One region of the Brevundimonas balnearis genome, then DNA from elsewhere that is predicted to be linked to it. Evidence: predicted binding sites of a transcription regulator. Region 1 holds the regulator's gene; the other holds the start of a gene.
What was found. The regulator LexA, encoded in region 1, represses DNA repair genes until DNA is damaged. The targets are predictions, from matches to a motif close to ATGTTCNCNANNTGTTCT.
Positions count from the first base shown of each region.

Region 2: recA (recombinase RecA) is a predicted target of LexA. The motif match lies at 1,708-1,725, and genes of this name have one in related genera.

Region 1 is NZ_JBHLSW010000003.1:382,969-387,241, forward strand. Features, by position in the region: gene trpD (anthranilate phosphoribosyltransferase) at 1-695, shown strand, start outside; gene trpC (indole-3-glycerol phosphate synthase TrpC) at 692-1,486, shown strand; gene lexA (transcriptional repressor LexA) at 1,554-2,249, shown strand; gene ACFFGE_RS03015 (ComEC/Rec2 family competence protein) at 2,246-4,273, opposite strand, start outside.
Region 2 is NZ_JBHLSW010000007.1:104,846-109,118, reverse strand. Features, by position in the region: gene radC (RadC family protein) at 1-388, shown strand, start outside; gene recA (recombinase RecA) at 529-1,608, opposite strand; gene ACFFGE_RS10290 (M20/M25/M40 family metallo-hydrolase) at 1,842-3,731, opposite strand; gene ACFFGE_RS10285 (CheR family methyltransferase) at 3,784-4,273, opposite strand, start outside.

The DNA.
Region 1 (4,273 bases):
GGGCGCTGAGCTCGAAGTCCGGATCGTCCGACGTCCTGGCCGCGCTGGGGGTCAACCTGCAGGCGACGCCGGAGCAGGAGATGGCGGCGCTGACCGAAGCGGGGATCGCCTTCCTGTTCGCGCCGTCGCACCACGGGGCGATGCGCCATGTGACGCCGATCCGGGCGGAGCTGGGGTTCCGGACGGTGTTCAACCTGCTCGGCCCGCTGACCAATCCGGCGGGCGCGACGCGCCAGCTGATGGGAGTCTATGACCCGCGCCTGCTCGAACCCCTGGCGGAGGTGCTCGGGCGGCTGGGGGCCAGGCGCGCCTGGGTGGTGCATGGCCAGGGGCTGGACGAGCTGACCACCACGGGGCCGAGCGAGGTCGCGGCGTGGGAGGACGGGACGGTCCGCCGGTTCACCCTGACGCCCGAGGCGCTGGGGCTGACGCCGGCGCGCGTCGAGGACCTGCGCGGCGGCGACGCGGAAGTGAACGCGGACGCCCTGCGGCGGCTTCTGGCGGGCGAGCCCGGCGCCTACCGCGACATCGTCCTGATGAACGCCGCCGCGGCCCTGACCGTCGCCGATCTGGCCGCCGATGCGGTGGAGGGGGTGCGGATGGCCGCCGCCGCCATCGACGACGGCCGCGCCGCCCGGGCGCTGGACGGGCTGGTCGCCGCCAGCCACCGCATCGTCGAGGCGCCCGAGGCATGACCGACGTTCTGGCGAGGATCGCCGCCTACAAGCGCGAGGACGTGGCGGCGCGGAAGGCCGCGACGTCACAAGCCGAGATCGAGGCGCGCGCCAGGGCGGCCGACGCCCCGCGCGGCTTTCGCCGGGCCCTGGCCGAGCGCGCGACCCCCGGCGGCCCGGCCCTGATCGCCGAGATCAAGAAGGCCAGCCCGTCCAAGGGCCTGATCCGCGCGAACTTCGATCCGCCGGCGCTTGCGCGCGCTTACGAGGCCGGGGGCGCCGCCTGCCTGTCGGTGCTGACCGACGGGCCGAGCTTCATGGGCGACGACGCCTATCTGGGTCAGGCGCGGGCGGCGACCGCCCTGCCCTGCCTGAGGAAGGACTTCCTGGTCGATCCCTGGCAGGTGGCCGAGAGCCGCGCGCTGGGCGCCGACTGCATCCTGATCATCCTCGCCATGATCGACGACGCTTTGGCGGGCGAGCTGCTGAGCGAAGCCCGGCGATTCGGCATGGACGCCCTGATCGAGACACACGACGAATCGGAGATGGCGCGCGCGGTGGCGCTCGGCGGCGATCTGGTGGGGGTGAACAACCGCTCGCTGAGGACCTTCGAGGTGGACCTGGCGACGACCGGGCGACTGGCGGCGACGGCGCCCGCCGACGCCCTGCTGGTGGCCGAGAGCGGAATCTTCACGCCGGACGACGTGGCCGAGGTCGCCCGCACCGGGGCGAGCGCGATCCTGGTGGGCGAAAGCCTGATGCGCCAGGCCGACGTGACGGCGGCCACGAGGACCCTGTTGTCGTTAGGTTGACATTAAGGAAGAACACTTACAGAACATCCACAGCGGTTCACGCCTTGTTCTGGAAGGTCTTCGCCCGATGCTCACGAAGAAGCAGCACGAGCTCCTGATGTTCATTCACGAACGTATCAAGGAGACGGGCGTGTCGCCGTCCTTCGACGAGATGAAGGAGGCGCTGGACCTGGCGTCCAAGTCGGGCATCCACCGGCTGATCACGGCGCTGGAGGAGCGGGGCTTCATCCGCCGGCTGGCGCATCGGGCTAGGGCGCTGGAGGTGCTGAAGCTGCCGGATCAGGCGACGGCCGGCGCGCCGCGCGGGGTCGCGGGCTTCCGGCCCGACGTGATCCAGGGCGGCCGCGTCGCCGCCGCCTCGGTCGAGGCCGCCAACGACACCCGCGACCTGCCGGTGTTGGGCAAGATCGCCGCCGGCACCCCCATCGCGGCCATCCAGCATGAGCGCGACCGCCTGCCGGTGCCCGAGGCCATGCTGGGCGCGGGCGAGCACTATGTGCTTGAGATCGAGGGCGATTCGATGATCGAGGCCGGCATCCTCGACGGCGACCTGGTAGTCATCAAGAAGGCGGACACGGCGTCCTCGGGCGAGATCGTCGTCGCCCTGGTCGAGGGCGAGGAGGCGACGCTGAAGCGCCTGCGCAAGAAGGGCCAGTCGATCGCGCTGGAGCCCGCCAACCGCGCCTATGAGACCCGCATCTTCGGCCCGGACCAGGTCGAGGTGCAGGGCAAGCTGGTCGGCCTGATCCGCCGGTATCACTAACCCCCGAAGCGGCTCCAGGGGCGCTCGCCGCGTACGTCGCGGGCCCAGATCGCGCGCCAGCCGTCGTCGCTCCGCCACAGCTCGACCGAGCCGTTCGCGGCGAAGTCCACGGCGTCCAGCACCAGCCGGCTCGCGCACTCGGGGGGCAGGGTCGGGAGCTCGGCCCTGACGGTCACGACCTCGGCCGAGGCGCACAGGGCGGCGACCCGCTCCGGGCTCGGCGCCCTGCGGCCCCAGGAGACCGCCAGCGGACCGCCCGCCACCGGCAGGCAGCTGGTGCGGTCGCAAGACCAGGCCTCAGCCGGGCGCGGCTCGGCGACCAGGCCGCGCCGGCGGCTCCAGACCTCCACCGCGAAGGCGCCGGCCGATCCGCGCACCACCTCGGCGACCCCGTCCCGGACGATCGCCGCATTGGCCCCGCCGTCGCCGATCCACAGGTCCGGCGGCTCCATCCGGGGCCACAACAGCACCGCGCAGGCGAAGGGCAAGCCCGCCCATCGCAGGGGCCCGCGCCACAGGCACAGGAACAGCACGCCGAGGAAGGCGACCGGCAGGGCGGCGGTCGGGGCGCTCGGGATCGTCACCACCGCGCCGGGCAGGGCCGCGATCCAGCCGCCCACCGCCAGCATGGCGCTGATCCCCTGCCCCGCGGCCCACAGGAACGGCGCGCCCAGGCCCAACGGCTCGAACACCGCCCCGAGCGCCAGCATCGGCATGATGAGGAAGTCCGACAGGGGGGCCACGATGAGGTTCGCCAGCAGCCCGAACATGGCCGTGCGGTTGAAGTGCTGCATGGCGAAGGGGCCGGTGGCGGCGCCGGCCACGAGACTGGCCAGGACGGCGATGACCAGCCAGACGCCGGCCCGCTGGACCACGACGATGACCAGCGGCGCGGAGATCTCCCTCGGCTGGCGCGGCCAGGCCTCGGCCAGCGCGACCAGGGCGGCGGTGGCGGCGAACGACATCTGAAAGCCCGGCGTGACGATGGCCTCCGGCTGCAGGATCAGCACGGCGACGGCGGCGACCGCCAGCGCATGCATGCTGATCGCCTGACGGTCGGCCAGGATGGCGATGAAGGCGATCGAGGCGGTGATCGCGGCCCGCTCGGCCGGCGGCGGCGCCCCGGAGATGACCAGATAGGCCCCGACCGCGATCAGGCCGACGACGGCGGCGGCCTTCTTGCCGTTGATCCTGAGCGCCAGCCACGGCCAGGCGGCGATGATCAGCCGCGCCAGGAAGAAGCTGAACCCGCCCACCACCGCCATGTGCAGGCCGGAGATCGACAGGATGTGCGCCAGACCGGACGCGCGCATGGCCTCGACCTGGTCCGGATCGAGCCACGCCTCCTGGCCCGTGACCATGGCGGCCGCGACCCCGCCTGAGGGCTGGCCCACACGCTCGACGATGCGGCGGGCCAGATCGTGGCGCACGCCGTTGACCGCCATCGTCAGCCGCAGCCGCCACGGCGGCGGAGCCGCCTGGATCCCGCGCGGGGCCGACAGGCCGAACGCGACCCCGCCCAGGCTCTGGAACCAGGCGACGCGGCCGAAGTCGTAGGCGCCGGGGCTGGCCGGGCTGGGCGACGGGTTCAGCAGGGCCAGCATGCCGACCGCCTGACCCGGCGCGGGCGGCGCGCCCCGCACGGTGGCGCGCACCCGGACCGGCGTCGCCTCCGGCGCGAGGCCGTCGATGCGGACCGGGGCCAGCACCACCCGCGCCGCGCCGCTGGCGCCCGGACTGTCGACGTCGACGACCCAGCCCTCGATCCAGACCGGCTCGCCCATCGCGGGGGCGACCGGCGCGGCGACCCGGTCGCTGCGCGCCTTGGCGAGCGACAGCCCGCCCGCGAAAGCGGCGAGCATCAGGACCGCCAGCGTCACGATCCGGGCCGCCGCCAGCCGCCGCGCGATCCCCCAGCCCGCGAGGGCCAGCAGCGCCACGAGATAAAGCGGCCACGCCGGCGGCTCGGTCGGCAGGGCGAAATAGGTCGCCGCGCCGCCGCCCAGCGCGACGGGGGTCCACAA
Region 2 (4,273 bases), on a different contig from region 1:
GGCGAACCGGCGCACGGTGATCTCGTCCTGGACCTCGCTGCTCGCCTACGTCCGGCTGACGCTGCAGCACGAGCCGCGCGAGCAGTTCCGGGTGCTGTTCCTCGACAACCGCAACCAGCTGCTGCTCGACGAGGTGCAGAACCGGGGCACGGTGGATCACGCCCCGGTCTATCCCCGCGAAGTGGTGCGCCGCGCACTGGAGGTGTCGGCCAAGAATCTGATCATCGTGCACAACCATCCGTCGGGCGATCCGACGCCGAGCCGTGCCGACATCGACATGACCAAACAGGTGATCGAGGCGGCGCGGGCCCTGTCGATCACGGTGCACGATCACCTGATCGTCGGCCGCCAGGGCGTGGCCAGCTTCAAGCAGCTGGGCCTGATGTAGGGCTCACGAAAAAAGCCGCCCGACTCCGGGGAGAGTCGGGCGGCCGCCTCCGGTCCGGACCGGGCGGGGTCGGATGGCGGGTCGCGCCGGACCCGACCGGAGGGAAGGGACGGCGGGCGTCGGCCCGCCGGTCAGACGGATCAGCCCTCGAGGTCCTGCCCCTCGTCGGGCTCGGGCGTGCCCAGGAGCTCGTCGGCGATCTTGGCGGTGGAGCCGCGCACCGCCTTCTCGATGGCGGCGGCCACGTCCGGGTTGGCCTTCAGGAACTCGCGCACGTTCTCGCGGCCCTGGCCGATGCGCTGGCTGTCATAGGAGAACCAGCTGCCGGACTTCTCGATGACGTTGGCCTTGACGCCGAGGTCGATGATCTCGCCGAGCTTGGAGATGCCCTCGCCGTACATGATGTCGAAGATCACCTCCCGGAACGGCGGCGCGACCTTGTTCTTGACCACCTTCACCCGGGTCGTGTTGCCCACCACCTCGTCGCGGTTCTTGATCGCGCCGGTGCGGCGGATGTCGAGGCGCACCGAGGCGTAGAACTTCAGCGCGTTGCCGCCGGTGGTCGTCTCCGGCGAGCCGTACATGACGCCGATCTTCATGCGGATCTGGTTGATGAAGATGACGATGCACTTCGACTTGGAGATGGAGGCCGTCAGCTTGCGCAGCGCCTGGCTCATCAGGCGCGCCTGAAGGCCGGGCAGGCTGTCGCCCATCTCGCCCTCGATCTCGGCGCGGGGGGTCAGGGCGGCGACGGAATCGACCACCACGATGTCCACCGCGCCCGAGCGCACCAGGGTGTCGGTGATCTCCAGCGCCTGCTCGCCGGCGTCCGGCTGGGACACCAGCAGGTCGTCGAGGTTCACCCCCAGCTTCTGGGCGTAGACCGGGTCCAGCGCGTGCTCTGCGTCGACGAAGGCGGCCACCCCGCCGGCCTTCTGAACCTCGGCCACCGTGTGCAGCGCCAGCGTCGTCTTGCCCGAGCTCTCGGGACCGAAGATCTCGATCACCCGGCCCTTGGGCAGGCCGCCGATCCCGAGCGCCATGTCGAGCCCGAGCGAGCCGGTGGAAACCGCCTCGATCTCGTTCACCACCCCGCCCTTGCCGAGCTTCATCACCGAGCCCTTGCCGAAGGCGCGATCGATCTGCGCGATCGCCGCCTCGAGCGCCCGTTGCTTGTCGCCGTCGTCCTTGCCCACCAGTTTCAATGCCGCCTGCGCCATGGATTTCGTCTCCCTTGCCATGATTCCCCGAAAGGCTCGGGAGAGACCCGCCATGGACCCGCCCCCGTGAGGTGAGACGAGTATGTGCACGGTTTGTTCCGGTTCACAAGATGTTCTCTTTCTGGGCTCGGGCGCGCTCGTCCGGCCTGCGACCGGGTCTGACGCAGGCGTCCACTCGGGTTGGACCGAAATCTGAGCCCTTTGGCCGTGCGCCCAACTGGACCGATTTCGGTCTAGGTCGGGCCGCCGGGCCGGGCCGCCGGCGGGGGTTCGGCGACCCGGGCCGAGAGGGCGACGCCCGCGCCCGTCAACGCCAGCAGCGCCGCCACGACAAGGGCCGGACGCGCCAGACGCCCGCCGGGGGTGAACAGCCGCAGGCCGGCCCCGACCAGCAGGACGAAGACGGCCGTCACGCCGGGGAGATCCATGCCGACGCCCAGGATCACCGGATGCGCCTGGTACAGCAGCCAGGCGACGACCGGGACGGCCAGGATCGCGGAGGGAAGCAGGGCGCGTCCCTCCTGCAGCCGACGGGCAAGCCCCGCCGCGACGACCAGCCCGACGGCGAAGACCAGCCCGGGCCAGAGGAACAGCACGGCCGCGGTCGGCGCCAGGATCTGGATCAGCAGGCCGATCCCGAGGACCGCCGCCGACCAGCCGATCGCCGCGCCGTAGGGGGCTTCGGGTCGGGCGGCCGGGGCGAAGGCCAGCGCCGCCGCGAGCCCCGCGACGATGAGGACGACGAGGTTCAGCCCTCCGGCCAGCACGGCCACGGCCGCCGACAGCGCCAGGCCGCCCGCCCACCAGACCGGACGTATGCGCGCCCGTCCGGCGAGCAGCGCGATCAGAAGGCCCAGCAGAGCCAGCGCCAGCCCCGCCTCGATCCACGGAAGCCGTCGCAGCATGGTGTAGTAAAGCTCCGGGCCCGCGCCGTAGCGGTCGCCCATCGGTCCGGCGAGGCCCCGCACGGCGTAGGCGAAGGTGAAGGCGGCCAGGAGCGCGAACAGCGCGTCCAGAGCCCCGCGTCCGATGTCGCCCCAGCCCGCCTCGCGTCGCCAAAGCCAGGCCGCGCCGCCCAGCGACCCGGCGGCGGCGAGCAGGATCGCCCAGCCCGACCAGGCCGGAAGGGCGACCGGCCCCCAGCCGAGCAGGTCGGCGAAGGCGACGTCCCGGGTCGCCTCGGGCAGCCGCGGCGCCGCCAGGGCCTCCCGGGCGATCGCCAAGGTCTGGTCGCCGATGTGCTGCACGCTGCCGACGTCCAGCGCCTCGGGCGTCGATGTGGGCGAGTGATACTGCGACGGCCGTCCGATGAAGGCGAGGTTCAGTCCGGCGATCCCGCGCGCCTTGGGCACGGTGTAGTCGGTGCCGTTGGGCATGTTCTCGTAGACCAGGGTGGCCAGCGAGTTGGACGTCACGCCGCCCCTCACGTCCCGGGCCGCACGGGCGAACAGGGCCACGGTCTCGGCGTTGCCGGGGCCGGTCTCGAACATCATGGCCCGGCCGCCGCCGCCGCGCGCCTCGAGGTTCACGATCAGGCCGATCCGGTCGCGCAGCGGATGTTCGCTGAAGAAGGCGCGGGCGCCGTCCAGGCCCAGCTCCTCCGCGTCGGTCAGGAGCACGACCAGATCCCGGCGGCGCGTCTCGTCGTTCCGCAGCGCCCGCACCGCCTCGAGGATGGCCGCGACGCCGCTCGAGTCGTCGGCCGCGCCCGGCGAGTCCCAGGCGCTGTCGTAATGCGCCATCAGCATGACCGCCGGAAGGGCGCTGTCCTGCCCCGGCAGCACGCCGACCAGATTGTCGACGCGGCTGTGGCCGGCGATCCGTCCCGCGCTCCATCGCTCGAGCCGTCGGGAGGAGTCCGGACTCATCAGGCCGGTCTGGACCGTCGGCGACAGGCCCAGGCTCTCCATCCGGCCGAGAAGATAGGCCCTGACCCGCGCGTGCTCGGCGCTGCCGACGGGGTGCGGACGCCGGCCGATCTCGCGGATGTCGATCATGGCGCGCTCCGCCGAGAAGCGGTCGGCGGGCGCGTCGGTCCCCAGGGGGCGCGGCGCCTGGGACGCCAGCACCGCGAGGGCCGTCGCCACGATCAGCGTGGCCGCCAGATAGATGATCCGCGTCATGGTCCCCTCCGTCGCGCCCGCGGAGGTTATCGAGCCCGGAGGCTGACGTCGATCAGGCGGCGCGACGGGCGCTGGACGTGCCCTTGACGTAGAGGCCGCGGCGGCCGGCGACGGCGCGGAAGGCGACCGTGTCGCTCTCCACGCGCTCGTTCGGCGCGAGGAACAGGCAGCCGTCCTCCGCCAGCTCGGCGTCCAGGCGGTCCAGCAGCTGGGTCCGGCGCCCGGGCTCCATGTCCGACAGCACGTGACGGCACAGGACAATGTCGAATCCGCCGCCCGGAGCCCCGGCGTCCAGCAGGTTCTCCCGCTCGAAGCGGATGTCGTCGCGAAGACGTCGGGTCGCCCGCCAAAGCTCCCCGGCCTTGTCGAAATAGGTCAGCATGAGCCGGGCGCTGAGCCCGCGCTGGATCTCGAAGGGCGAATAGGCCCCCGCCCGGGCGCGCTCGATGGCGGCATGGGACAGGTCGACGCCGACGATCTCGGCGGCCACGCCGGCTTCGGCGCAGGCGATGGCGAGGGAATAGGCTTCCTGTCCGGTGGCG